3 regions of the Diaphorobacter sp. LI3 genome follow, and region 2 is predicted to be linked to each of the others. Evidence: predicted binding sites of a transcription regulator. Region 2 holds the regulator's gene; each other region holds the start of a gene.
What was found. Region 2 encodes FNR, which switches genes on or off when oxygen is low (the NO sensors DNR and NnrR bind a similar motif). Its sites were predicted from a motif close to TTGATNNNNATCAA; they were not measured.
Positions count from the first base shown of each region.

Region 1: a site for FNR is predicted at 1,519-1,532, ahead of cobA (uroporphyrinogen-III C-methyltransferase). Genes of this name have one in related genera too.
Region 3: a site for FNR is predicted at 5,702-5,715, ahead of MRB47_RS17120 (CZB domain-containing protein). Genes of this name have one in related genera too.

Region 1 is NZ_CP094346.1:2,176,790-2,186,497, forward strand. It holds gene MRB47_RS10090 (nitrite reductase) at 1-1,386, opposite strand, end outside; gene cobA (uroporphyrinogen-III C-methyltransferase) at 1,597-2,421, shown strand; gene rng (ribonuclease G) at 2,498-3,985, shown strand; gene MRB47_RS10105 (pyridoxal phosphate-dependent aminotransferase) at 4,391-5,542, opposite strand; gene MRB47_RS10110 (CysB family HTH-type transcriptional regulator) at 5,683-6,624, opposite strand; gene MRB47_RS10115 (sirohydrochlorin chelatase) at 6,700-7,083, opposite strand; gene lptG (LPS export ABC transporter permease LptG) at 7,103-8,212, opposite strand; gene lptF (LPS export ABC transporter permease LptF) at 8,209-9,300, opposite strand; gene MRB47_RS10130 (leucyl aminopeptidase) at 9,324-9,708, shown strand, end outside.
Region 2 is NZ_CP094346.1:3,363,859-3,373,566, forward strand. It holds gene MRB47_RS15715 (hypothetical protein) at 1-148, shown strand, start outside; gene MRB47_RS15720 (cell division protein ZapA) at 145-489, shown strand; gene MRB47_RS15725 (sulfite exporter TauE/SafE family protein) at 1,131-1,850, opposite strand; gene hemN (oxygen-independent coproporphyrinogen III oxidase) at 1,854-3,236, opposite strand; gene fnr (fumarate/nitrate reduction transcriptional regulator Fnr) at 3,408-4,151, shown strand; gene MRB47_RS15740 (hypothetical protein) at 4,193-4,480, opposite strand; gene MRB47_RS15745 (FixH family protein) at 4,557-4,835, opposite strand; gene ccoG (cytochrome c oxidase accessory protein CcoG) at 4,897-6,339, opposite strand; gene ccoP (cytochrome-c oxidase, cbb3-type subunit III) at 6,424-7,338, opposite strand; gene MRB47_RS15760 (cbb3-type cytochrome oxidase subunit 3) at 7,368-7,505, opposite strand; gene ccoO (cytochrome-c oxidase, cbb3-type subunit II) at 7,520-8,152, opposite strand; gene ccoN (cytochrome-c oxidase, cbb3-type subunit I) at 8,172-9,611, opposite strand.
Region 3 is NZ_CP094346.1:3,659,570-3,669,277, reverse strand. It holds gene MRB47_RS17155 (ABC transporter ATP-binding protein) at 1-669, shown strand, start outside; gene MRB47_RS17150 (DUF1854 domain-containing protein) at 686-1,192, shown strand; gene MRB47_RS17145 (hypothetical protein) at 1,388-1,828, shown strand; gene MRB47_RS17140 (EF-hand domain-containing protein) at 1,929-2,306, opposite strand; gene MRB47_RS17135 (5'-nucleotidase) at 2,338-3,279, opposite strand; gene gspF (type II secretion system inner membrane protein GspF) at 3,276-4,505, opposite strand; gene MRB47_RS17125 (LLM class flavin-dependent oxidoreductase) at 4,567-5,598, opposite strand; gene MRB47_RS17120 (CZB domain-containing protein) at 5,795-6,331, shown strand; gene MRB47_RS17115 (GspE/PulE family protein) at 6,449-7,837, opposite strand; gene gspD (type II secretion system secretin GspD) at 7,849-9,708, opposite strand, start outside.

The DNA.
Region 1 (9,708 bases), 1.2 Mb from region 2:
CTTGGACTTGGGATGGGTCTTGATGAACAGCGCTCCGCCGCCCGGGCCCTTGAGCTTGGCCACTTCCTTGAAGGCGTATTGCTTGTTCTTCTGCGGGTCGGTGCCGATCAGCGAGATGGTCTCGTCGCCCAGGTGACCCGTGGCCCACACCGGACCGTACTTGGGGTGCGTGAAGTTGGCGCCGCGGCCGGGGTGGGGGATCTTGCCCACTTCGGTCAGACCGGCCAGCTTGCCGTCCTTGGCGTCGATCGCAGCAATCTTGTTGCTGTTGTTGGCAGCCACCATGAAGTAGCGCTTGGATGCATCCCAGCCACCGTCATGCAGGAAGGGAGCCGAGCCGATCTCGGTGGTCTTCAGCGCATTCAGGTTGGAGTAGTCCACCATCATCGTCTTGCCGGTTTCCTTCACGTTCACCAGGAACTCGGGCTTGTAGTGCGATGCCACGATGGAAGCCACGCGCGGCTCGGGATGGTATTCCTGCGTCCCGACGACCATGCCGCGGGTGGACACGATCTTCAGGGGCTCCAGGGTGTTGCCGTCCATGATGGTGTACTGGGGAGGCCAGTATGCACCGGCGATCGCCAGCTTGTCCTCATAGCCCTTGAACTTGGAGGTGTCCACCGAGCGTGCTTCCAGGCCCACGCGGATTTCAGCCACGTTGTCGGGCTTTTCCATCCACAGGTCGATCATGTTGATCTTGGCATCGCGGCCGATCACGAACAGATAACGCCCCGAAGCCGACATGCGCGAGATGTGCACCGCGTAGCCGGTCTTGACGATGTTGATGATCTGCTTGGTGTCGCCGTCGATCAGCGCCACTTCGCCCGTGTCGCGCAGCGTGGTGGAGAAGATGTTGTCCAAGTTGTACTTGTTCATCTTCTTCTTGGGACGCTGGTCTGGCGGCACGATGACCTTCCAGGTGTTCTTGGCGTCGGCCAGGCTCCACTCGGGCGGTGTGGGAGGGTCCTGCTGGATGTAGCGGGCCATCAGGTCCACGGTCGCCTCGTCGAATTCGCCGGACGTCTGCCAGTTGGGCATGCCGGCAGGCGAGCCGTAGGCGATGAAGACCTTGAGGTAGTCCGTGCCCTTGGGCAGGGTCACGTCCGGTGTGAGCGGCTTGCCCGTGGCGCCCTTGCGCAGCACGCCGTGGCAGCCCGCGCAACGCTCGAAGTAAATCTGGCGTGCGCGGTCGAACTCGGCCTGCGTCATCTTGGGTGCCTTGGGGTTCGTGCTCTGGTACATGGGCACGTCCGCCAGTGGCGAAGAGCCGGCCTGGTAGTTCAGCTCGGGCTTGGAGACGTCCTTTTCGTGCTGGGCCATAGCGGTGGCAGACACCAGGGTGGCGGCCGCTAATGCGACCAGCCTGGCGATCCTCTTTGCTGTCATTGTGGGTCCTCTGCGTCACGGATCAGCGCTTGGGTGGGCCCTGGCGGCTGCCACGGCCACTCTCGCGAGGTCGCTGTCCATCCCCTCTTCATGCGAGTGGGAGCATCGTCGCAGCGGGTGTTGCCGCTGTCCTTGAACTGGTTCAAGGACGCAAACGGTGCAGCCTTTGAACAATGGAGCCACCCCATGATCCGCAAAGGAGAGGCCCATATGAGCTTCATTGAAGATGCGCGCTGGTTCACCGTGGCACCCGCAGCAGGAGAGTCCGGACAGCCCCCGAAGCCTGGACACGTGACGCTGGTGGGCGCAGGCCCGGGCGACCCTGAGTTGCTCACGCTGCGCGCCGTCAAGGCCCTGCGCGGCGCGCGCCTGGTGCTCTACGACCACCTGGTCGGCAAGGAGGTGCTGCGCTATGTGGCTGACGATGCCGACCTGATCTATGTGGGCAAGCAGTCCTCGCACCACACGCTGCCGCAGGAATCGATCATCGACCTCATGGTGCGCCTGGCGCGCAGCGGGCGCAGCCTGGTGCGTCTGAAAGGCGGCGATGGCTTCATCTTCGGCCGTGGCGGCGAAGAGGTGCAGGCGCTGGCCGAGGCCGGTATCGCGTTCGACGTGGTGCCGGGCATCACGGCCGCGCAGGGTGCGGGCGCCTGCGCCGGCATCCCGCTCACGCACCGTGACCATTCCGCGACCCTGGTGTTTGCCACCGGCCACCTGCGCGGCGACAACGAAGTGGCGCTGGACTGGGAGGCGCTGGCGCGCCCGCGCCAGACCGTGGTGATCTACATGGGAATGGGCACGCTGCCGATCATCTGCCGCGAACTGGTGCGCCACGGCCTGCCGGACAGCACGCCCGCAGCGCTGGTGGAGCAAGCCTCGCTGCCCGGGCAGCGCTGCATCACCGGCACGCTGCAGGACCTGCCCGCGCTGGCGCAGCAGCACCGCGTGCGTCCGCCGGCGCTCATCATCGTGGGCGACGTGGTGGCGCTGCAGCCGCAACTCATGCAGGGCATGCTGGCGACGATGGTGTGACGGGCGCCGGCCGCCGGTAGGGTGGCGGGTAGCGCTGGTTCTGAGGCATCATGGGCGCCTCATCTGGCAAAAGCCCATGCAACAAGACATCCTCATCAACTGGTCGCCGCAGGAAACGCGCGTGGCCGTGGTCGAAAACGGCGCCGTGCAGGAACTGCACGTGGAGCGCACGCTGGAGCGGGGCCTGGTCGGCAACGTGTACCTGGGCAAAGTCTCGCGCGTGCTGCCGGGCATGCAATCGGCCTTCATCGACATTGGGCTGGAGCGTGCGGCCTTTCTGCACGTGGCGGACGTGTGGCACCGCCAGGAAGGCGGCGAAGCGCCGATGTTCGCGCGCAAGAACGAACCGCCCGTGCCCATCGAGAAGCAGGTCTTCGAGGGCCAGGCGCTCATGGTGCAGGTCATCAAGGACCCCATCGGCAGCAAGGGCGCACGCCTGTCCACGCAGATCAGCATCGCCGGGCGGCTGCTGGTCTTCCTGCCGCAGGACGACCATGTGGGCGTGTCGCAGAAGATTCCCCAGGCCGAGCGCGACGCCTTGCGCACGCGGTTGCAGAAGCTGGTGGATGACCAGGCATCGGGCAGCGGCGGCGGCTTCATTTTGCGCACCAATGGTGAGGACGCCAGCGACGAAGAGCTGGCCGAAGACATCGCCTACCTGCGCAAGACCTGGGCAGGCATCCGGCAGGCAGCGCTGACGCATCCGCCCACCTCACTGCTGTACCAGGACCTGAGCCTGCTGCAGCGTGTGCTGCGGGACCTGGCGGGCGAGCAAACGCAGAGCATCCGCATTGATTCGCGCGAGCAGTTCGTGGCGCTGAAGGCGTTCGGCAATGAATTCATGCCTGCGGCCGCCGCCAAGCTGCAGCTGTACAAGGGCGAGCGCCCCATCTTCGATCTGTATTCCATCGACGAGGAGATCGCCCTGGCGCTGGGCCGGCGCGTGCAGCTCAAGTCGGGCGGCTACCTCATCGTGGACCAGACCGAAGCGCTGACCACCATCGACGTGAACACCGGCGGCTACGTGGGCGCGCGCAACTTCGACGACACCATCTTCAAGACCAACCTGGAGGCCGCGGGCGCCATCGCGCGGCAGTTGCGCCTGCGCAACCTGGGCGGCATCGTCATTGCCGACTTCATCGACATGCTGCGCGAGGACCACCAGGCCGCAGTGTTGGCGGAGTTCCGCAAGCAGCTCGCGCGCGACCGGGTCAAGACCATGGTGGGCGGTTTTTCGCAACTGGGCCTGGTGGAGATGACGCGCAAGCGCACGCGCGAATCGCTGGCGCACATGCTGTGCGAGCCGTGCCCCACGTGCCAGGGCGCGGGCCAGGTGAAGACCGCGCGCAGTGTGTGTTACGACATCCTGCGCGAGGTGCTGCGCGAGGCGCGCCAGTTCAATCCACGCGAGTTCCGCGTGGTGGCGTCCCCGCGCGTGGTGGAGCTGTTCCTGGACGAGGAGAGCCAGCACCTGGCGGGCCTGTCGGACTTCATTGGCAAGCCGATCTCCCTGCAGGCCGAAAGCGCCATGGGCCAGGCGCAGTACGACATCGTGCTGTTGTGAGTTGAGGTCAAATTGGCCTCTAGCGCTTGTGGGACGGGCGCTGGCAGCTATCAAAAACATACCAACGTCGTGAGCCAGGGTGCGCCGCGGCTATCGCCCGTGCCGGTCGACGGCGGAAAGGTCGAGGTGAATGCGGGCCCCTCTCGTGCGCCTCAGGTCTCCCGGCTGTGGCGGGCGGGCAATGGTGGCATCCGCCGTACTGCTCCACGGCTTGCTCGGCTGCGCGGCGCAGTGGCGCGACTTTCCGCGGCACCTGTGTGCCACACGGGGTGTCACAGGTGCTGGCCCGCGCCATGCGCTACGTCGCTCGCCGTCGATTGCGTGCGCCAGGAGGCAACGCTCCTGGGTGCTATTGAATGATGAGCTGCTAGCGCTTGCTGGATAAGCGCGGGGGCCTGTTTTGGCTTAAAGCGTGCGCAGGCGTTCGATGGCCGCACGCAGCGTTTCGTCCTTCTTGGCGAAGCAAAAACGCACGACGCGCTGGTCGAAGCCGTCGCCATAGAAGGCCGACAGGGGAATGGCGGCCACGCCGATCTCGCGCGTGAGCCATTGGCAGAAGTCCGCTTCGTTCAGGTCGCTCACGGCCGAGATGTCCACGCACTGGAAGTAGCTGCCGGTGCTGGGCAGCAGCTTGAGTCGCGAGCCCTCCAGCCCCCGGCGGAACAGGTCGCGCTTGGCCTGGTAGAAGGCCGGCAGCTGCAGGTAAGGCGCGGGGTTCTGCAGATAGTCCGCGAGGCCGTACTGCATGGGTGTGTTTACGGTGAACACATTGAACTGGTGCACCTTGCGGAACTCCGCCGTCATGGCGGCGGGGGCGGCCACCGTGCCCACCTTCCAACCCGTGACGTGGAAGGTTTTGCCGAAGCTGGAGACGATGAAGGCGCGTTCCGCGAGGCCCGCGAAGCGCGCGGCGCTCTGGTGCTCGGCGCCGTCGAAGACCATGTGCTCGTACACCTCGTCGCTGATCAGGAGCACGTCCGTGGGGGCCAGCAGTTCCTCCAGCGTGCGCATGTCGTCGGCCGTCCACACGGTGGCGCTGGGGTTGTGCGGCGTGTTGATGATCAACAGACGCGTGCGCGGCGTGATGGCCGCCGCGATCTTGGCAAAGTCAGGGCGGAAGCTGCCCGGCGTGAGCGGCACCCGGACCACGACGCCGCCGGCCAGTGCGATGTTGGGCACGTAACTGTCGTAGCAGGGCTCCAGCACGATCACCTCGTCGCCTGGCTGCACGCAGGCGAGGATGGCGGTGAGAATGGCTTGGGTCGCCCCGGCTGTGATGGTGATTTCGGCGTTGGGGCAATACTGGCGAGCGTGGAGTGCTTCAATTTTTGAAGCAACGGCCTGCCGCAGCGCGGGCACGCCGGCCATGGGCGGGTACTGGTTGTGGCCGGCCTGCATGGCGCGCGTGACGGCGTCGACCAGCTGCGGGTCGCAGTGGAAGTCAGGGAAGCCCTGGCCGAGGTTCACGGCCTGGTGTTCGGCCGCCAGCGCGGACATCACGGTGAAGATGGTGGTGCCCACGTTGGGCAGGCGGCTGGGAAAGTGGGGCGTGGTCATTGGGTGTCACTCATTCAAAACTGGCGCAACGCGTGGCGTTCCGACGGCCGCATGCCTTGCGAACACGGGTCTTGGGGCGGGCTTGCCCAGGCCGCTGGCGTCGTCCCCATGCGGGAAGCCTTAAAGCGGCTCAGGGCGCATCACAACTCATAGTCGTTGACGTGCCCGGTCATGGCGCGGGCAATCAGGTCGCGGCTCAGTCGGTCGCTCAGCAGCTCGGCGAACCTGTAGACGAAGTTGCGCAGGTAAGCACCGCGCTTGAAAGCCACGCGCGCCACGCTCTGACCGAACAGATGGCCGACGGGGCGCACGACGAGGTCGCCCAGTGGGTCGTCGCGCATGGCCATCTCCGCCACGATGCCGATGCCCAGCCCCAGGCGCACGTAGGTTTTGATCACGTCGGAGTCGATGGCCTCCAGCACGATGCGCGGCTGCAGCTTGCGGGTGGCGAAGGCCTGGTCGATCTTGCCGCGCCCGGTGAATGAGGGGTGGTAGGTGATGAGCGACTCGTGCGCGATGTCCTCCAGCCCCACGCGCTCCTTTTGCGCCAGCGGATGGCTGGGTGGCAGCACCAGGACGTGCTGCCACTCGTAGCAGGGCAGGGTGACGAGGTCGGGATACTCCGCCAGCGACTCCGTGGCCATGCCGATCTCGGCCACTTCGTCGATCACCATGCGCGCCACCTCGTGCGGCGTGGCCTGGTGCAGGCTGATGTTGACCTTGGGATACGCCTCGCGCAGCTTGGCCACCGGTACGGGCAGCACATAACGCGCCTGGGTGTGGGTGGTGGCAATGGCGAGGGTGCCGCTGTCCTGGGCGCTGTACTGCTCGCCGATGCGTTTGAGGTTGCCCACCTCGCGCATGATGAGTTCGATGCTCTTGAGCACGTGCTGACCGGGCTCGGTCACGCGCTTGAGCCGCTTGCCGTGGCGCGCGAAGATGTCCACGCCCAACTCGTCCTCCAGCTCGATGATCGCCTTGGATACCCCCGGCTGCGATGTGTGCAGTGCCTTGGCGGCCTCGGTGAGGTTGAGGTTGCGGCGCGCCGCCTCTTGAACGAAGCGAAACTGGTGCAGATTCATATTGAAATGCGGCTAAGAAGTCGCATCATTATGCTGCATCAATCTAAACGGCGGGCGTGAAAGGCGCAGATATCGTTAAGGCACCAATGCTTCGGCGGCAATGCGCGCCATCAGGGCCGTCATGCGTTCGTCCTCGCCGATGGGAGGGCTGAGGTGCAGGCGCATCTGTGGAAACGCCTGGGACAGATCCTCGACCATGCGGGGGAGATCTTCGCGCGCATGCCGCCCGGTGCCGAGAAACATGGGCACGATGCCCACCTGGGTGATGCCCTGCGCCGCCATTGCGGCAACCGTTGAAGGCAGGTCGGGCGCGCACAGCTCCAGGTAGGCGCAGCGCACTTCCAGCGCGGGTTGCTCGGCGCGCATGCGCGCGAGCACCGCCTCCATGGGCAGGCGCCACAGGGGGTCGCGGGAGCCGTGTGCGAACAGCACGATGCCGTTGGTACTGGGGTTCGTCATGGGTCTACTGCTAAGGGGTCTAGCGTCTCAATACCAGCCATCCAAACGCTGCCAGCGAAAGCACGGAATAGATCAGGCCCGGCGCGGCCGCGGTCAGCCAGGGCGACCAGTTCTGCAGATTGCCCGCGAAGCCGAACACATTGTTCAGCAGGAAGAAGCTGATGCCCGCCATCACCCCGCCGAACACATAGCCCGCAATGCCCCCCGAGCGGAAATGCAGGTAGGCGAAGGGCAGGGAGAGCACCACCATCACCAGGCAGCTCAAGGGGTAGAAGACCTTGCGCCAGAACTCGATCTCGTAGCGCTGTGCCGACTGGCCGTTGGCCTCCAGGTGGCGTACGAAGCGGAACAGTTCGATCGTCGCCATCTTGTCCGGCTTGAGCAGCGACGCGGCCACCATGTCGGGGCTGATGCGTGTGGGCCAACGCAACGTGGGCTCTTGCAGGCGCGACACGCGCATGCCGCCATCGGCCTCGGCCTCAAAAAGGGTGCGCTCGACCTGCTGCAGATTCCACGCATCGCGGGCGTCGTCGAAGGTGGCCTGTTCCGCCTGGATGGTAGCGGCGACGCGTCCGCGCGCATCGAACTCGAACACCCGCACGCCGCGCATGGCGCCATTGGGGTCCACGGCGCGCACATTCACAGCGATCGAATGGTCGCCCTGGCGCTCCTTCAGCCATGCGCCCGTGGCGCCAGTGCTGATCTGGCCCAGCCGGCGGGCTTTCACGAGAGAGGCCGCTTTTTCGCTCGCCGGGGCAATGTAGTCCCCGACAATGACTGTGACCATGACGAACGCGCAGCCGAGCATCAGCAGCGTGCTCAGCGCCCGCCAGGGACCCAGCCCACTGGTGCGCATGATGGTGAACTCCGAACTCTGCGCCAGCCGTGCCATCACGAAGATGGTGCCAATCAGCACGGTGATGGGCAGCAGTTCGTAGAGGTGCTGCGGCAAGCTCAGCGCCACGAACAGCAGCGCGTGCGAGAGCTGGTAGCCATTGGCGCCCGCGCGGCCCACCCAGCGTAGCTCGTCCACCATGTCGAAGAAGAAGAACAGCGCGAGGAAGGCGAGGGTGACGAAGGCCACGCCCACGACGACTTCGCGGTAGATGAAGCGGCGGATGGTTTTCATACCGTTCTCCTGCCCAGCAGGCTGCGCAGCGACCAGTGGTTGTGGCGCGCGGCCAGCAGCAGCAGGCCCAGGGCCAGGGTACCGCCGTGCAGCATCAGCATGAACGGTAGCAAGCCCAGCCGGCCCACGCCGATCCATGTCTGTCCAACGGTCATGAGGTTGTAGTACACGACAAAGGCGAACAGTGCGAACACCAGGCTGGTGCTGCGCCCCGCCCGCGGGTTGACGACGGCCACCGCCAGGCCCAGGACGACGAAGTTCAACGCGGCCAGCGCCATGCCGATGCGCCAGCCCAGTTCCGCCTGGTGGCGCGGCTGCGGGTCGATGACCAGCTCCCAGGTGTCGCGGGTCTTGATGGAGGCCGCCTCGGGGTCGTTCTGCGATCCGCCACCCACAAGCGTGCCGTACTCGGCAAATTCACTGACGCGCAGGCCCGGCTTGTCCCGCAGCGTCTCCAGCCGCTGCCCGTTGCTCAGCAGCGCCATGCGTTCGCCGTTGCGGATCTCCAGGCGGGCGCTTTGCGCGGAGGTGACGGTTTCGCGGTTGGGTTCGTTGGTGGCAATGAAAACGTTGCTGGCCGAGTTGGCATCCGGTGCGTCCTTGTCAATGAAGAACACGCGTGAGCCATTGGAGGATTCTTGGAATTCCCCGGGCGCGATACGGTCCACGTCGCTGCGCTGCTCGTATTGCGTCTTGAGCTCCTGGATCTGCCGGTTGGCCCAGGGCCAGACCACGAGCGACAGCGCGGCGATGGTCAGCATGACGGGCCAGGAAAACCGGAACAGCGGTGCCAGCAGGCTCATCAGTCCGCGCCCTGCCGAAAACCAGATGACCATCTCACTGTCGCGGTACATGCGCGACAGCGCCCCCACCACGGTGACGAACAGGCTCAGGCTGAGGATGGTGGGCAGTTGTCCCAGCACCGTGAAACCCATGACCAGCATCACGTCGGAAGGGTTCACGCTGCCCCGGGATGCCTGGCCCAGCGTACGGATCAGCATCATGGTCATCACGACGGTGACCAGAACCACCAGGGTCGCGCCGAAGGTGCGGGCCAGCTCCTTGCGAATGGATGAATCGAATAACATTGGCTCGAAGGAAAACGCTGATTATGAACTTCGAACTGAAGACGCTTTCGCTGGCTGCCGCTGCTGCGCACAAATGCGACCTGCTGGTGGTGCTGGTGCCTGAAGGCTTCCTGCCGGGCAGCGACGTTCTGTCGACCATGGTTGCGCATGCGCTCAAGCAAGGCGATCTGGAGGTGAAGCCGGGCAAGCTCCTGCAGTGCTACGCCCCCGCCGGTGTTGCGGCGCGTCGGGTTGTGCTGCTGGGGTGCGGTGCGGCCGATGCACATGCGGTGCGCCAGGCCATGCAAGCCTTAGCCCCCTCGTTCAAGTTGCCGTCGGTCAAGCGCGTGGCACTGGTGTTTGGAACCTCGGCCCAGCGGGGCGCCATCGGCGCTGCGGTGCGTGCGGTGGCCGATGGGAGCTATGTCT
Region 2 (9,708 bases):
GGCGCAACAGGTCGCGGCGCTCACCCAGGAGCGCGATTCCCTCCAATCCCGCCTGCAGGCGGCCCGTGCCCGCGTGAACGCATTGCTGGACCGCCTGCCTGCCGAGCCCGAACTCCCCGGCACTGCCGAGACGAAAGACGCGCCATGAAGCAGATCGAGGTACAGATCCTCCAGCAAAGCTATCTCCTGGCCTGCCCGGACGGCCAGGAGTCGCGCCTGCTGGAGGCGGTCGAGCGCGTGGATACCGCCATGACGCGCATCCGTGACGCGGGCAAGGTACGCGCGCGTGAGCGCATCGCCGTGCTGGCGGCCCTCAACCTGGCTTTCGAGATCGCCGACCGCGAAGCCGCCGATTTGGCAGCCGCCTCAGCCCCTGCGCGCATCGCCCCCACCCCGGTCGCGCCGCATGTGCACGACAGCGATGAGCGCGTGCAGCAGTTGCTCCTGCGCCTGGACGAGGCGCTGGGCGAGGATGGGCGCCTCCTATAACCATTACGGTAAAAGCCTGGCCCCTGGCTGCACACGGGCGGCCCACTACAATGAACATGTCTGCGGTGCTGCCGGGCTTTATATTTCCTTGAACCAATGCTCATTGAGCACGGGCTTGGTACATCGCCCGGTGAGCGTGATCATCTCGCGTCAGATGAACCCAACGCCTGGCTGCCCTCGCCCACCTGAACCCCCGGTTCAGGATGCCGGTCCGGTGGCATTCGCAGACACCTTTTCTCCGGTAATCGCTTGCGCCCTCGCTCCGGGTGAGTGCCAGCGACCTCAATACCTGCTCAGAAAATCCGGCGCTCCGCGGCCAGCGCGCGCAACCCACCCATCTGCAAGGCACAGAGCAGACCTTGGTAGTCGTCGCACCGATGCCAAATATCCTGGCGTGGTTCGGGCGTTTCCCAGTCCTTCGGCAATCTCACTGAAACGCAACGCGCGCCCCAGACGCACGATGGCGCATCCAGTAAGGCAGCGATGCGTAGCTGGATTTCTCCACGTCGATGAGAACAGACTCGTCACTTCCGCTGGTAGAGATCTGACAGCGATCCGTCACGCCTGAGCGTCTCAGTGTGCACCATTCGCTTGCCACGGCATGCTTCGCGGAGCCGCTGTGGTTCCACAAAACGCTGTTTTCAGGGCACGCACCACGGCGCCGGCTGCCCATGGACAACGTCCATCCACAGCGCCCATGCACCCAGGGAAAAAAGCACACCACCTGCCAGCCGAGACCCCCACGCCCCACCCTTCACGCCGATCCAAGCGCGAATGCGGCCAAAAGTCCACGGCCCCAGCACCAGCCATACACCGCTTCCTACGCCAAACAGGACCATGCACAAGGCTCCGCGGAGCACGCTTCCGCTGAGAGCGGCAGTCAACAGTGCGGTATACAGAAGGCCGCATGGCAGGAGCGCCCAGGCCACACCCGCGGTCAGGAGCCCGCCAGGCCGAGAGACCAAGGGCTTGACCTTCGCCCAGGCAGCACGCCCCGCCCGCTCAACCCACAAGGGCTGCTGCGCTTGCACCATCATCATCCCGCCCCACGCGAGGATGAGCACGTGCATCAGCGTCCAAAGGGGGCGCAATGCCGAGGTGCTTTGCCCCAGCCATGCGAGTTGCTCCATGGCCAGCGCAACCACCGCCCCTGCGGCGCCGTAACCGATCAGGCGCCCCACGTGAAACTGCGCTACCCGTTGGAAGATTCCGCGACGGGACGCCCATTGAATGGTTTGGGTGGCGTCCGGCGTGCCACCCAGCCCCGTAAGCGCCGCGCAGGGAACAGAACACATCGCCAAACAGTGTGCCCCTCCCATCAGCCCCATCAGGAAGGCCGTCGTGGCCAGCGCCCACAGCATGGGTCAAATAATCCGGGAAAAGCGAGCGCGGTTGCGGTCAGCCTGTAGATACTTGTCGAACACCATGGCCACGCCGCGCACGAAATACCACCCCATGGGCGTGACTTCAACGCCCTCATCGCTGATTTTCACCAAGCCCTGAGCCGCCATTTCTTGCAGTTGCTGTAATTCCGCATCGAAATAACTGCGGAAATCAATCAGCCAGGACTGTTCCAACGGCTCAAACAGCAATTCACCTTGGCACATCAACGCCATGATGACTGCGCGGCGCACTAAGTCGTCCTTGGTCAACGCCAGCCCGCGCACCACAGGCAAATGCCCCTGGTTAATGCAGTCGTAATACTCGTCCAGCGTTTTCACATTTTGGCTGTAAGTAGCGCCCACGCGCCCGATGGCAGAAACACCCAGACCAATCAGGTCGCAATCGGGCTGCGTGCTATAGCCTTGGAAGTTGCGGTGCAGCCTGCCTTGCCGCTTGGCCACCGCCAGCGCATCGTCTGGCAGAGCGAAATGGTCCATGCCCACGTAGACGTAGCCGGCTTCCTGGAACACATCAAGTGACCGGGCCAACATGGACACCTTGGCCGAAGCCATGGGCAACTCGGCCGTGATGATGCGTCGCTGCGATTTGAAGCGTTCTGGCAAGTGAGCGTACGCATACAGCGCGATCCGGTCTGGCCGCAACTCGGCTACCTGCTCCAAGGTGCGATCAAACGACTCCGGTGTCTGGCGCGGCAGCCCGTAGATCAAATCCACGTTCACCGATTCAAACCCGAGCTTCCGAGCCGCATCGACCAACGCGAACACCTTTTCGGCAGGCTGAATGCGGTGCACGGCCTTTTGTACTTCAGGGTCGAAATCCTGCACGCCAAAGCTCAGGCGATTGAAACCCAGCTCCGCCAACAATCCCAGCCGCGCTTCATCCACGGTCCGGGGGTCCACTTCTATGGAGTACTCCCCCCCCGGAACGAGGACGAAACTGCGCCTCAGCATGCCCATCAGTTCGCGCAAACCGTCATCCGTCAGAAAAGTAGGCGTGCCTCCGCCGAAATGCAGCTGGCTCACATGCTGACCCACACCGCAGTGCGCCGTATGCAGGTCGATCTCACGGCTGAGGTAACGCAAGTAGACCTCTGCCCGCTCTGGATGCCGGGTAATGATCTTGTTACACGCGCAGTAATAGCACAGCGATTCACAAAACGGGATGTGGACATAAAGCGACAAAGGCATCGCCTTGGCTACCGAACCCACGCGACGCTGCTGCAGCGCAAGGATGTATTCCCGCTCGCCAAAAGCCTCGACAAAACGATCAGCAGTCGGATAAGAGGTGTAGCGCGGCCCTGGGACGTCAAAACGACGCAGGAGCTCTGTTGTAACAACGGTCATGACGGGATTCCTTGCACTTTCATATCACTGTGCCGTAGAGTCCCCCATGAGTCCTTGACGTTGATCAAGCGCCCATAAGGTCCTTGTGGCGACAATTTGACTTCGGCTCAAAGTCGTCCAACGGCCTACGGCATTCCATGTCTCCCAGCCGTTCAGAGGTAAGCTCAAGCCATGAACAGGGTTCCCATGCATACGAATCTCCAGACCATCAAAGTTGCCTGCTCAAACTGCAATCTGCGTGAGCTGTGCATGCCCGTGGGTCTGGACGACCAGCAACTCAAGCGCATCGATGACATTGTTGCTGTACGACGCAAGATCAAGCGTGGCGGCACGCTTTTCCGGAACGGTGAACCCTTCACATCCCTTTTTGCCATCCGCACCGGATTCTTCAAGACCTGTGTCGCCACCGAAGACGGTCGCGATCAAGTGACGGGTTTTCAAATGGCGGGCGAGATCATCGGCCTGGATGGCATCGTGAGCGACCGCCACACTTGCGATGCGGTGGCGCTTGAAGACGCCGAAGTATGCGTCATGCCCTTCGACCGTATTGAAGAGTTGTCGCGCGAAGTAACGGCACTACAGCACCATGTGCACAAGATCATGAGCCGCGAGATTGTTCGTGAGCATGGGGTCATGCTGTTGCTGGGGAGTATGCGTGCCGAGGAACGCCTTGCCGCATTCCTGTTGAATCTCGTACAACGCTTGCATGCCCGGGGTTTCTCACAATCCGAATTGGTGCTGCGCATGACACGCGAAGAGATCGGCAGCTACCTGGGATTGAAACTGGAAACCGTCAGCCGCACGTTTTCCAAGTTCGTGGAAGAAGGTATTGTGGAAGTAAAACAGCGCCATGTGCGCATCGTCGATACCGATGCGCTGAAGCGCATTGTCAACAGCCAGCAAGCCTGCCATTAAGCCTCGGTTTTTTGTTCATTCATAACTGATCGGCGGAAAGATCAGGAAACGTATTTGGCGCAATCAGCCGGCCGCGCCCCTTTGGGCACGGGGCAGCGATTCAACTCAAAGGGCGAGAGTGACAACAGCGTCGTCAATGCGCTGGAAGCCATGAGTACGACCCAGAACGTGAAGAAGGCGATGGTATACACACCTTCGCGCGAGAGATGCAGGGGTTGATCAAACCACTGCAGCGCTTCTGGATCCACGAAGGCGAACACTACCATTTCCATGACGCCCGCCATCAAAAAGGCCGGCCACGCGATCCACATCAATCGTTGCATCCACATTCGCCCATCTCCTAGCAAGTGTAGTTGACAGCCTAGCATCTGTTCTCCGGCATGCAAAGAGGACTCGCCCTGCCGGTCAGCGCGGTTGATCCTCCAGCGGAGTAGCTGCATGGTTGCGCCCCTTCATGGCAGGCGTCATGTCGCCCCCAGACTCCTTCAGGGTCTCGTTGATGTTCAAGCCCCGTTGGTAATAGTCTTCCGCGATGACGGGGTCGGGTTGGCTCACGGCCAGCCAGAGGGTCACGAAGCCCGCAATGATGACAATCACCGGCCCCGCGATGACAAGCCAGACATGGCCAAACGTCCACCAAGGCTTTCCTGCGTCTTCCAGATTCATGGGGGAATTACTCGACATTTATACCAACTCCTCGCTCGTTTATGAGCACAGCTTGTTCATTTGCATTCCACGACCGCCTTCAGCGGGGTACAAGGAACACGGATTTCTCTGCCACTTGGGCTTTATCACCCTGCGCTTGAATATCGAAATACACCGTATGCGATCCAGGAGATGCTGAGCCATACGGAATTTGAAGACGGACAACCACCCATCGCGATTCCGCCGGTCCAATGTCAATTGCGGTCTCGGACGCCACTTCCAGCCCTTCCATACCGTGGGCGCTGATGGTGTAGCGCTGCGCCCCCTCCGTGGCGTTCATGATCTGCAGCCGGTAGATATTTTCCAGCTTGCCTCCCGCCACGATGCGCGAGAGCGCAGCGCGGTCGCGCACGATGTCCACCTTCAACGGGGTGCGTACCACCAAGCTGGCCAGCATGCCAATGCACAACACCACCAGCACCGCTGAATAGAACAACACACGGGGTCGCAGCACGCGTTTGAGCATTTGCGATTGGGTCCAGTGGTTCTTGACGCCGTTCTGCGTCGAGAAGCGAATCAGCCCGCGCGGATACTTCATCTTATCCATCACGGTATTGCAAGCGTCCACGCAGAGACCGCAACCAATGCATTCGTATTGCAGTCCGTTGCGAATATCGATACCCGTTGGGCAGACCTGGACACACAGCGTGCAATCGATGCAGTCACCCAGTCCCGCAGCTTTGTGATCTACGGTCTTGTTACGGGGCCCGCGAGGCTCGCCGCGCTCGGGATCGTAAGAGACGACCAGCGTGTCCCTGTCGAACATTGCGCTTTGGAAACGCGCATAAGGGCACATGTATTTGCACACCTGCTCGCGCAGGAATCCTGCGTTGCCGTACGTGGCCAACCCATAGAAGATCACCCAGAATATCTGCCACCCTCCTTGCAGGGCCAGCAACTCTTCCCCCAGCTCGCGAATCGGAACGAAATAGCCCACGAAGGTGAAGCCGGTCCAGAACGCGACCGCAATCCAAATGGCTTGCTTGACAGTTTTTTTCCAGATCTTCTCAAATGTCCACGGACCATTGTCCAGGCGCATACGGGCACTGCGGTCGCCTTCGACTTTGTGCTCGATCCACATGAACATTTCCGTGTATACGGTCTGGGGACAGGAGAAGCCGCACCACAGGCGTCCCGCCACTGCGGTAAACAGAAAAAGCGACAGCGCGGAAATAATCAGCAAACCCGTCAGATAAATGAAGTCCTGCGGGTAAAGCACCAAACCAAAAATATAGAAACGGCGTGCTCCGAGGTCAAAGAGCACCATTTGGCGCTGGCCCCACTCCAGCCATGGCAGGCCATAGAAAACCAGCTGTGTCAGAAACACCATCGCCCAACGCCAACGGGCGAACACTCCACTTATCGAGCGTGGATAAATTTTCTTTTGCGCCTCATAGAGCGAAATGACCTCGGTCTGCGAACTTTCGGCCCCCACTGGCGTGATAGGAATCACCTTACGGGGCTGACCTTCGGCTGGCTTCATGGTGGAATCTCAAAAAGGAAGTGCAACTTCCAAAACGCAAAACGGCCGGCGCCCCTCGACGGGGAGCCGGCCGCACAGGGAGCATCAGCGCGGGGCGCCGGCCTTATTGGACAAACCCCAGACGTATGCCGTCAACACCTTGATCTGTGCATCGGTCAACTTGCCCGTTTGGGCAGGCATCTCGTTGGTCTTGCCATTGTTGATCATAGCGGTGATGGCAGCTTCGCCCCAGCCATGCAGCCAGATGTCATCCGTCAGATTAGGGGCACCCAGGGCCACATTGCCTTTGCCGTCCATCCCGTGGCATGCAGCGCACGCAGTGAACTTCGACTTGCCCAGAGACGCCTTCAGGGAGTCATGCGGGCTTCCCGACAGGCTCAGGACATAGTGGGCGAGGTTGCGCACATCTTCCGGCGAGCCCACGGCGGCCGCCATGGGAGGCATGACGCCAATGCGCCCATCGTGGATGGTCTTCTGGATCTGATCAGGCGCACCGCCGTGCAGCCAGTCACCGTCGGCCAGGTTGGGGAAGCCCTTGCTGCCGCGGGCATCGGAACCATGACACTGCGCGCAGTTGTTCATGAACAGACGCTCACCAATTGCCATGGCCGCTGTGTCGGCCGCCATCTCTTGGGGCTGCATGGCCTCGAACCGCGCATACAGGGGCTGCAACTCTGCGTTAGCCTTGTCCACTTCGGCTTGGTACTCGCCCAGCTGCGTCCAGCCCAACTTACCCTTAAAGGTCCCCAATCCGGGATAGGCAGCCAGATAGCCAGCACCGAATACCAGCGTGATGATGAACAGCCACATCCACCAACGGGGCATGGGGTTGTTCATTTCCGTCAGGTCTTCGTCCCAGACGTGACCGGTGGTGTTGTCGGCCGTAGCCTCGACCTTCTTGCGGGACGTGATCCACAGCAGCAAGCCGCAGGCCACGATACCGATGATGGTGATTCCGGCCACGTAGAAGGACCAGAAGTTACTCGTGAAATCGCTCATGGGTTATCTCTTTTCTTGTGGAGACTTCTTCAGTCCTCGGCGAAGGGCAACTGTGCTGCCTCCTCGAACCGGGCCCGGTTGCGGCGCATGAAGGCCCAGAACCAGATGCCCACGAAACACGCCAGCGACGCCAGCGTGGCCACGATACGCATGGTGGTGATGTCCATGACCAGTTCCTCGATTACTTGAGCGCACGGCCCAAAACCTGGAGATAGGCCACCACGGCATCCATCTCTGTCTTGCCCTTGACCTGCTCGGCGGCGCTGGCGATCTCCTCATCCGTATACGGGACGCCGACCGTGCGCAATGCCTTCATGCGAGGAGCGACGACGGAAGGATCGATCTGGTTCTTTTCCAGCCAGGGATAGGCGGGCATATTGGATTCGGGCACCACGTCGCGCGGATTGTTCAGGTGAATGCGATGCCATTCATCGCTGTACTTTCCACCCACGCGATGCAGGTCGGGCCCAGTGCGCTTGCTACCCCATTGGAAGGGATGGTCGTAGACGAACTCGCCAGCCACCGAGTAGTGGCCATAACGCAGGGTTTCCGCACGGAACGGACGGATCATCTGCGAGTGGCAGTTGTAGCAACCCTCGCGCAGGTAGATATCGCGTCCGATCAATTGCACTGCCGTGTAAGGCTTCACGCCTTGAACGGCCTCAGTCGTCGATTTTTGAAAGAACAGAGGAACGATTTCCACCAGGCCGCCGACGGCCACAACCAGCAAGATCAGCACGATCATCAGGAAGTTGCTGGTTTCGACCTTCTCGTGCGTGAAGCCGGTGGATGCTTTGTTATGCGTATTGGACATGTAGTTGACCCTCCGAACTTCAGGCGTGAGCGGGTTTCACGGCGGGAATGGCCACCTTGACGGAGCGTCCGGAGATCGCCGTCACCCAGACATTCCATGCCATCACCAACATACCGCCGAGGTACAGCAGACCGCCAAAGAAGCGGATCGCGTAGAACGGATAGGTCGCCTTGACGCCTTCCACGAAGGTATAGGTCAGCGTGCCGTCGGGGTTCACGGCGCGCCACATCAGACCTTGCATCACGCCAGCAATCCACATGGCGGCGATGTACAGCACGATGCCGATGGTGGCCATCCAGAAGTGCAGTTCAATTGCCTTGATGGAGTGCATCTTCTCCTTGCCAAACAGGCGAGGCACCAGGTAATACAGCGAACCCATGGTGATCAGACCCACCCAGCCCAAAGCGCCTGCATGCACGTGGCCCACAGTCCAGTCGGTGTAGTGCGAGAGCGCGTTGACGGTCTTGATGGACATCATCGGGCCTTCGAACGTGGACATGCCGTAGAACGACAGCGACACGATCAGAAAGCGCAGGATGGGGTCGTCACGCAGCTTGTGCCAGGCACCGGACAGCGTCATGATCCCGTTGATCATGCCGCCCCAGCTGGGCGCCAGCAAGATCAGCGAGAACACCATGCCCACAGATTGCGTCCAGTCAGGCAGCGCGGTGTAGTGCAGGTGGTGCGGACCCGCCCACATGTACGTGAAGATCAGCGCCCAGAAGTGGACGATGGAGAGGCGATAGCTGTACACCGGACGGCCAGCCTGCTTCGGGATGAAGTAATACATCATGCCCAGGAAGCCGGTCGTGAGGTAGAAGCCCACGGCGTTGTGGCCGTACCACCACTGCACCATGGCGTCCTGCACGCCTGCGTAGGCGGAGTAGCTCTTCATGAAGCCCGCCGGAATGGCCGCACTGTTGACGATGTGCAGCAGCGCCACGGCGATGATGAACGCACCGAAGAACCAATTGGCCACGTAAATGTGCTTCACCTTGCGCTGGCCGATGGTTCCGAAGAACACCACCGCATAAGAGACCCACACGGCAGCGATCAGGATGTCGATCGGCCATTCCAGCTCGGCATATTCCTTGCCGGAGGTATAGCCCAGCGGCAGGCTGATGGCCGCCGCTACGATGACCAGTTGCCAGCCCCAGAAGGTGAACGCCGCCAACTTGGGCAGAAACAGCCCCGCCTGGCAAGTGCGCTGCACCACGTAATAGCTGGTGGCGAACAGGCCGCAGCCGCCGAATGCGAAGATCACGGCATTGGTGTGCAGCGGACGCAGCCGGCCATAGCTCAGCCATGGAATGCCGAAGTTGAGTTCAGGCCAGGTCAGCTGGGCGGCGATGAACACGCCTACCAGCATGCCGACCACCCCCCATACGACAGCCATGATAGAAAACTGGCGTACTACGGTGTCGTCGTAGTGCGCAACTCTTGTTTGTGAAGAATCCATCGGGCACCTCTAGCAGGCCGTTGAAAAAGTGCTTTTCGAACGCATCAGGGACGCTGAGTGCGAAGACACGAGCTGCCCAGACGCGTCTGCGCAGCGA
Region 3 (9,708 bases), 300 kb from region 2:
CTGGTCAACCTCATCAGCCGCTTCTACGACGTGAGCGACGGCGCCATCCTGGTGGACGATGTGGACATCCGCCGCATGGCGGTGGCGGACTTCCGCCGCCACATCGGCCTGGTGCTGCAGGAGCCTTTCCTGTTCTTCGGCACCATCGCCGAGAACATCGCCTACGGCAAGCCCGACGCCACGCGCGAGGAGATCGTCGCCGCCGCGCGCGCCGCGCATGCGCACGAATTCATCCTGCGCCTGCCGCATGGCTACGACAGCCTGGTGGGCGAGCGCGGCCAGGGCCTGTCGGGCGGCGAGCGCCAGCGCATCTCCATTGCGCGCGCGCTGCTCATCGACCCGCGCATCCTGATCCTGGACGAGGCGACCTCCGCCGTGGACACCGAAACCGAAAAGGAAATCCAGAAGGCGCTGGACAACCTGGTGCAGGGCCGCACCACCATCGCCATCGCCCACCGCCTGTCTACGCTGCGCAAGGCCGACCGTCTGGTGGTCATGGACCGGGGCGAGGTCGTCGAAGTGGGGCCGCACGACGAACTGATGGAGAAGCAGGGTGCCTACTGGCGCCTGTACGAGGCGCAGGCGCGCCGTGCCGAGGAAGACGCCCAGGCCGCGGGCGTGCGCATCGAAGTGCGCGAGCACTCCGCTCACCCCGCGGGCAACACCTGAGCGAGAAAGACACGCGATGACCCTTCACACATCCCTCTCCACCGCTTCGGCACTCGCGGCAGGCTGGGACCTGCACCGTAATCCCCATGGCCGGCTGGTGCTGCGCGCGGCCGACGGCACCGCGCATGTGGGCGTGACGCCCGTGCGCGCCTTCCCCATTGCCGCTCCCGGCGAAGGCCTGTCGCTGGTCGGGCCGGACGGCCATGAATTGGCCTGGGTGCCCCGCCTGGAACAACTGGCGCCTGCCGTGCGTGCGCTGGTCGAGGAGGAACTGGCTGCGCGTGAGTTTGTGCCCACCATCACGCGCATCCGCTCCGTGTCGAGCTTTTCCACCCCCAGTACCTGGGAGGTGGACACCGACCGCGGAGCTACGCAGTTGGTGCTCAAGGGCGAGGAAGACATCCGCCGGCTGGAGGGGCGCACCAAGCTGCTCATCGCCGCCAGCGACGGGCTGCAGTTCCATGTGCCGGATGTCACGGCGCTGGACCGTGCATCGCGCAAGTTGCTGGAGCGTTTTTTATAGCGTCTGGCGCTTGCCTGGCGCGGCCTGTGCCCGTTTGTCCCTGTCATAGCCCACGTCAATCAGACATGGTGGTCGCATGAATTTGTGACAAAAGGCTAATAAGGCCTCAATTTCCCCTTTTGTTTGCCGTAATAAATGTACGACGAGGTGGTAGTTGCGACTGCCGCCGGCCGCATTCACGAGGGGACCCATGCCATGCAACTGCCACCTGTAGACCGATCGCCCGCCCAGTGGCGCACCACGGGCGCTGACTTGTATTCCACGGGCGCCTCGGGGGCCGTGGCGGTGCGGCCCGTGAACGCTGCCAATCCTGTCGAGTCCACGGACCGCCTGGGCGAAGGGGCTAGCCTGCGCGAGCCCACCAAGCCCTCGGCGCCCGACGAAAACAACCGCGACTGGACCCTGGCCGAGGCCAAGAAGGAAGCGCCGAAGGAGCCTGAGGAGCCGCCCAAGGAGCCCATCTACAAGCAACTGCTGGAATTCATCCAGTCGATGTGGCGTGCCAGCGGCAGTGCGGTGGAGCTGGCGCAAGACATCAACAAGAACACCCTCCAAGAGCGACTGGCCCAGCAGGTGCAGGACCGTCAGTCGCTCACGTACTCCGATCCCAAGGTCAAGCGCACGGGCGGTTTGTGAGTTTTGCTGCGGCGTTTGCTATCATATAAGTAGCTGTTAGCGCTTATTGGTAAAGCGCTGGAGGCCAATTAGACTGGTATTTTTGAGTCCGCCGGCGCTCTCAGCGCGCCGCCGCGCGGGCGCGGTCCCGCTCGGCGCGGTACTTGATGGCGAAGGCGCGCACCTCGTCCAGCGTCACGTAGTTGTCGCGGTTGGTGTCCGCATCATCGAACGCCGCAGCCACCTTGGGCACGATGGCCACTTCAGCACGGCTGAGCTTGCCGTCGCCGTTGAAATCCAGCATCTCGAACTGGCGGATCGCCTTGATCTCGCCCTTGGTCAGGGGCGCACTGGCGCTGTGCCGGGGCGCGGTGGCATGGGCCACGCCCTGCGCCTGAGCGGCCAGCGGAGCCGCCAGCGCGCAGGCCATGAGCCACGCGCAGGCTGCCGGGGCCGTCAGCAGGCGTGTAAAGGGGCGGAGGGAGCGTGAAGGCAACATTCAGGAGTAGAGCCGGCGCGCCGCCACAGGTTCAACGCCGCGGGGGGCGGGCTGTATCACCCTGTAGCGCCGCCGCCGTGTTGGCGATGCCGCTGCTGACATGCCCCGCCGGAACATGGCGTGCGGCGGACGCCACGTGGCCCGTCTGGTCATCGAAGAAGAAGTCGGGCTCGAACTCGCGCAAGAAGGGGCCTTTTTCCAGCCCGCCGAGGAACATGGCCTCGTCCACGGTGATGCCCCAGTCGAGCAGCGTGCGGATTGCGCGCTCGTGCGCCGGCGCGCTGCGCGCGGTGACCAGCGCGGTGCGGATGCGCATCTGCGAGGCGTCCGCCTGCTGCTGCAGCCGGTGCAGCGCGGCCAGCAGCGGCTTGAACGGCCCTTCGGCCAGCGGCGTGGCGGCATGGGACACCTCGTGCTGCAGGAAGGCCGGCAGGCCGCCTTGCTGGTACACGCGCTCGGCCTCGTCGGAGAACAGCACCGCGTCGCCGTCGAAGGCGATGCGCACTTCGCGCGGATAGCGGTCGCCCGCGGGCGTGGAGTCGATCATCACCCGCGCGGCGGGAAAGCCGATGGACAGCGCCTCGCGCACATCCGTCTCGTTGGCTGAAAGGAACAGGTGCGCGCCCAACGGCCGCAGATAGGAGAACGGGTTGCGCCCGCGCGTGAACACGCCGCGCTCGATGCGCATGCCCGCCGCCTTGGCCGAGGCGAACACGCGCATGCCGCTGGCGGGATCGTTGCGCGACAACATGACCACCTCGACGCGCGCGGCATCGGGCGTGTTGAACGCCAGCAGCTTTCTCACCAGAGGGAAGGCAATGCCGGGGCGCGCGGGCTCATGCACCAGCTCCAGCTGGCGGCGCATGTAGGCTTGCTCGTCGCCGGCCTCGAACAGGCGGTTCTCTTCCTCGAAGTCGAACAGTGCGCGCGACGAGATCGCGACGACGAGCTTGTCCTGCAGGGTGGCACTCATTTGACGAACTGGTTGAGCTGGATGATCGGCATGAGCACCGCCAGCACGATCAGCATCACGATGCCGCCCATGGCCACGATGAGCAGCGGCTCCAGCACCGTGGCCAGTTGCATGGCGCGGCGCTGCACCTCGGTGCCCAATTGCGTGGCGGCGCGCTGCAGCATGGTGGGCAACTGGCCCGTCTGTTCGCCCAGCCGTGCGAACATGGCCACCAGGCCGGGGAACCGCTTTTTCTGTGCCAGGGCCGAGGCCAGCGGCGCGCCCTCGCGCACCAGCACCAGGGCGTCGAGTGCGTCCGCGCGCAGGGCGCGGTTGTTCAGCGTCTCGGCTGCGGCCTGCAGCGCCTTGAGAATGGGCACGCCCGCGCCTGCCAGCATGGCCAATGTGCCGGCGAAACGCGCCGCGTTGTAGCCGCGCGCCAGCTTGCCGACGAGCGGCAGGCGCAACCAGGCGGCGTCGAACTTCTCGCGCAGCCGCGGCTGGGCCAGCGCGGCGCGGGCGCCGAACGCCAGCAGGACCAGCCCGCCCAGCAACGCCCAGCCGTAGTTGCGCACCACGTCGCTCAAGGCCAGCATGGCCACCGTGAGGAAGGGCAGGGCGCGCTTGGTGCCCGCGAACACGCTGGCTACCTGCGGTACCACGTAGCCCACCAGGAACAGCACGATGACGATGGCGATCACGGTGACGATGGCCGGGTACAGCGCAGCGCCGATGAGCTTGGCGCGCAAGGCCTGGCGCTGCTCCAGATCGTCCGCCAGGCTGTCCAGCACTTCGGCCAGGCCGCCGCTGGACTCGCCCGCGCCGATCACGGCGCAGTAGATGTCGGAGAACTCGCGCGGGTGCTGCGCCAGCGCACGTGCGAAGGTGGAGCCGGCGTTGACCTCGGCGCGCAGCGTGGCCAGCAGGTGGCGCTGGCGCTCATCGTCCGCCTCTTCGGCGAGCGCGGTCAGCGCACGCTCCAGCGGCAGGCCCGAGCCCACCAGCCCGGCGAGCTGCCGCGTCCACACGCCCAGCCCCGTGGCGTTGAACACCGGCCGCGTGAACAGCCGCTGCGCCAGCGTGGGGGGTGTTCCGGGAGCGGCGCCAGCGGCCAGCGCCTCCACATCCAAGGGCACCAGGGCCTGGGCGCGCAGCAGGCTGCGGGCGGCCTTGGGGCTGTCGGCCTCCAGGGTGCCGCGGCGCACATGGCCTTGGGCGTCCAGGGCTTCAAAGGAATAGGCGGGCATGCGGGAAAGTCAGCGGCGGTGGGCGAGCAGGGGCAAACTGGGCGGGCCGCAGTCGACCCGTTCAGCCTGCCATGGTAGCCGCTGCGGGTGACAGTGCCGCGTGCGCCTGGGCGGTGATGTCCAGCGAGCGCAGGCGCAGCGCCGGGTCGTACACGTCGCTCACCAGCATGAATTCGTCGGCCTGCGTGGCGGCCAGCAGCGCCTGCAGGCCCTCGCGCACGGTCTGCGGGCCACCGACCACGCCGACCGCGAGGAAGTCGGCCACGGCGGCGCGCTCCTGCGGCGCGAGGCTCTGCAGATAACCTTCTACGGGCGGCTGCAGCAGTCCGCGCTGGCCGGTGAGAATGCCCAGCACGCGCTGGTAGGTGCTGCTGGCCAGGTACTGCGCCTCGTCATCGGTGGGTGCGGCGATCACGGGCACGCCGATCACCACGTAGGGCTTGGCGCAGGCTGGCGAGGGGCGGAACAGCCGGCGGTAGATGTCGATGGCCGCGTGCAGCATGCGCGGCGCAAAGTGCGAGGCGAAGGCGTAGGGCAGGCCCATCTGCGCCGCCAGCTGCGCCGAGAACAGGCTGGAGCCCAGCAGCCAGAGGGGCACCTGCGTGCCGGCGCCCGGCACGGCGATGATGCGCTGGCCCGGCTGCGCGGGCGCCAAGAGCTGCTGCAGCTCGGCCACGTCGCGGGGGAAGTCGGCCTCGGTCTCCACGCGGTCGCGGCGCAGGGCGCGCATGGTGGCGCCGTCGGTGCCGGGTGCGCGGCCCAGCCCCAGGTCGATACGGCCGGGGTAGAGCTCGGCCAGCGTGCCGAAGGCCTCGGCCACCACCAGCGGCGCATGGTTGGGCAGCATGATGCCGCCCGAGCCCACGCGGATGGACCGCGTGGCCCCGGCCACGTGGCCCACCAGCACGGCCGTGGCAGAGCTGGCGATGCCCGGCATGTTGTGGTGCTCGGCCAGCCAGTAGCGCTTGAAGCCCAGCGCCTCCACATGCTGCGCCGTCTGCACGGCGATCTGCAGTGCCTGGGCCACGGTGCCGCCCTCGCGCACGGGCACGAGATCAAGCATGGAAAGTAAAGGCAGGGAATGTGTGGTCATGGCACCGATTGTGGGCAGCGGGTGAAATCCGTGCTGCGCCGCGGGTATGGTGGTGCAGTGGTCCCCGAATGATGCATAGCGTTTTGCTATTGATATACTGAATTTGTTTTAAATCAACACACGAAACATATTGTCACTTTTGGCGTCCTGTGCGACGCTGCCAGGAAGTGATGCACGGGGCGTGCGGGGGGTGTCTATGGGGTTCTTCAGCCGTTTGTTTCAGCCGCGTGCCGACGGCCTGGCCGCGCCTGAGGACTGGACTTCGCTGCCTGCGAGCGAGGCCAGCGCGCTGGTGCTGTACGACGAAGAGGCTTCGCGGCTCCTGGCGGCGTTCGACATCGAGGCTGCCATCGTCATGCACGAGCGCTGGCTGCCCTGGCTGGCCCAAGCGCTGGCGGGCGCGCGCGACGAACAGCTGCGCCCCGAAACGGTGGTGGACGACACCTGTTCCGAACTGGGCCGCTGGCTGCACGGCAGCGGGCGCGTGGCGCTGGGGCACTTTCCTGCTTTCGACATGCTGATGCGCCGCCACCAGTATTTTCACCACCAGGCGGCCGTGCTGTTGACGCATCTGGCTGAGGGCGATCAATTGCGGGCCGAGCAGGCGTTCAAGAGCTGCCAGCATGCGTCGCGCCAGGTGGTGCTGCTGCTCAAGGAGCTGCAGCGCGGGCTGGGCCACGGGAAGCGCCCCCCCAGCCGATGGCCGCAGGTGAACGCTGAAATGCGCTATTGATATAGGAGCTACTAGCGCTTGTCTGTAATGGTTTTCAATGCAATTTGTATTGAAAACCCAGTCTTGGCAAGCGCGCCGCGCTCCTGTTTTTGAAAGGCGCCGCTGCGGCCTGTCCGCTCAGTCGCGCGTCACACGCAGCACTTCTTCGCGGCTGGTGATGCCGGCGTGGATCAGCCGCTCGCCATCGTCGCGCATCAGCGTCATGCCGCCAGCCAGGGCCTGGGTGCGCACCTCGGCCTCCGGGGCCTGGTTGTGGATCTGTGCGCGGATGGCGTCGTCCACCACCAGCAGTTCGAACACGCCGGTGCGCCCCGCGTAGCCGGTATGGCCGCAGTGCTCGCAGCCTGCGCCGTGGCACTCGCCGCAATATTTGCGCACCAGGCGCTGCGCCAGCACCCCCAGCAGCGACGAGGACAGCAGGAACGGCTCCACTCCCATGTCGGTCAGGCGCGTGATGGCGCTGGCCGCGTCGTTGGTGTGCAGCGTGGCGAGCACCAGGTGGCCGGTGAGCGAGGCCTGGATGGCGATCTGCGCGGTCTCGAAGTCGCGGATCTCGCCGATCATGATCACGTCGGGGTCCTGGCGCAGGATGGCGCGCAGGGCCTTGGCAAACGTCAGGTCGATCTTCGCATTGACCTGCGTCTGGCCCACCCCGGGCAGCTCGTACTCGATGGGGTCTTCCACCGTCATGATGTTGCTGCGCGCGGCGTCCAGCCGCGCCAGCGCCGCGTACAGCGTGGTGGTCTTGCCCGAGCCCGTGGGGCCGGTCACGAGGATGATGCCGTGCGGCTGCTGGATCAGGTGCGCGAGCCGCGCCAGCACCTCGCCCTGCATGCCCACGGCCTCCAGGTTCAGCTTGCTCTCGCTCTTGTCCAAGAGGCGCAGCACGGCGCGCTCGCCATGGGCGTTGGGCAGCGTGGATACGCGCACGTCGACGGCGCGGGTGCCCAGGCGCAGGCTGATGCGTCCGTCCTGCGGCAGGCGCTTTTCGGAGATGTCCAGGTCCGCCATGATCTTCAGGCGGCTGATCAGCGCGGCGTGCAGCGCGCGGTTGGGCTGCACCACCTCGCGCAGCGTGCCGTCCACGCGAAAGCGCACGCTGGAGTGGCGTTCGTAGGGCTCGATGTGGATGTCGCTCGCGCCGTCGCGCACGGCCTGCGTGAGCAGGGCGTTGAGCATGCGGATGATGGGCGCGTCGCCCGCGGACTCCAGCAGGTCTTCCACCGCGGGCAGCTCCTGCATCATGCGCGAGAGGTCGGCGCCTTCCTCCACCTCGCTCACCACCGTGGCCGCGCTGGATTCGCTTTGCGAATACGCCGCGCTGATGCGCTGCGCCAGCGTGGGTGCGTCCAGCGGCATGAACTGGTGCACGGCATGCTTGCGCAGCACTTCGGACAGCGCGCCGGCGTCCGGCTGCGGGCCGTGCCACAGCATGAGCTGCTGGCCGTCGTCTTCCAGCAGCAGCTGGCTGCTGCGCGCAAATGCGTAGGGCAGGGGGTGGCGCATGCGGCGTGCCCTTACTGCGGGCTGTAGGGCGACTGGCCCATGCTGGGCGGCATGGCGGTGCGCGCGGGCGGCTGGGGTGCGAGCGGCGCCAGCGGCGCAGGTGCGGCCGCGGGCTGCACGGGCGCGGCGGACGAGGCGGGGGTGGGCAGGGGCGGCAGCACCGGCGCCTCGGACACACCGCTCATCATCGTGCTGGGCGCGGGCTGCGTGCTTTGCTGCAGCGCGCGAATGGCCTCGTAGCGGTCCACCATCAGTGCGTCGCTGGTGGCGCTGTCGCGGATCACCATGGGGCGCAGGAAGACCATCAGGTTGGTCTTCTGGCGCGTGCGCTTTTCATTGCGGAACAGCCCGCCCACCACGGGCAGGTCGCCCATCACGGGCACCTTGTCCTGGCCCAGCGCATAGCTGTCTTCCAGCAGGCCGCCGATCACGATCACGCTGCCGTCGTCCACCAGTACCGTAGACTCGATGGAGCGCTTGCTCGTGGAGGGGCCGTTGGCATTGGACAGCGTGCTCTCCGCGACCTTGGAGACCTCCTGGTACATCGTGAGCTTGACGGTGCCGTTCTCGTTGATCTGTGGGCGCACGCGCAGCATCAGGCCCACGTCCTTGCGCTCCACGGTGGTGAACGGGTTGACCGCGCCGCCGCTGCCGCCGGTGTTGGCGTAGGAGCCCGTCACGAACGGCACGTTGTTGCCGATGATGATCTGCGCCTCCTCGTTGTCCAGCGTGAGCAGGTTGGGGGTGGACAGCACGTTGGCATCGCCCGTGTTCTCCAGGAAGTTGGCCAGCGCCCCCAGGTAGTACTTGCCGTTGATGCGCGGCGCGACGGCCAGGTTCATGCCGGCGGCCGGCTTGGCACTGGCGATGGAGGTCACGTTGCCGGTGGCCGCCGCCAGCGCCAGATCCAGGATGTTGCGCCCGGCCACGCTGGAGTTGTTGCCCAGCACGCCCAGCGTGCTGCCGTAATTGCCCAGCACGCCCTGCCACTGGATGCCGAACTCGGCCACCTTGCTGGCGCTCACCTCCACGATCAGGCTCTCGATCAGCACCTGCGCGCGGCGGCCGTCCAGCTTGTCGATCACGGCGCGGATCTGGCGGTACAGCGGCTCCGGCGCGCTGATGATGAGCGAGTTGGTCGTCGGGTCGGCCTGGATGATGCCGCCGGTGGACGGCTGGTTGGCATCGCTGCTGCCGCTGCTGCCCTGGCCCGTTCCCAGGCCCGAACTGCCCAGGCCGCCGGCATTGCCACTGGCATTGGTGCTGTTGCCCAGGCCGCTGGTCTGGCCCAGGCCCGATGCGCCGGTCCGCGTGAGGCCCCCCGACAGGTTGCCGGTTCCCGTGCCGCCGCCGCTGGTGCCGCTGCCCCCCGCGCTGCCCAGCGCTGCGCGCAGGGTGGTGGCCAGCTTCACGGCGTCGGCGTTCTTCAGGTACACCACGTGGATGTTGCCGCTGGCAGCGGAGCTGCCCGGCGCGGCTGGTTGGTCCAGCTTGGCCACCAGTGAGCGCACCAGCGCCACGCGCGCCGGGTTGGCCGCGCGCACGATCAGCGCATTGCTGCGCGGCTCGGCCAGCAGCGTGGTCTTGAACGAATTGTCGGTCTGCCCCTGGGCCACGCCCTGCGCAGTGCCTGTGGCAGTGGCGCTGCCGCCCTCGATCAGGCGCGACACCAGCGGCGCCAGGTCGGTGGCGATGGCGTGCTGCAGCGGGATCACCTCCACGTCGCTGGCGTTGGAGACGTCCATGGCCGCCACGATGCGCGCCAGGCGCTGCAGGTTGTCGGCGTAGTCGGTGATCACCAGCGAGTTGTTGCCGGGGTTCACGTTGATGGTGTTGTTGGGGCTGATCAGCGGGCGCAGCACCGGCACCAG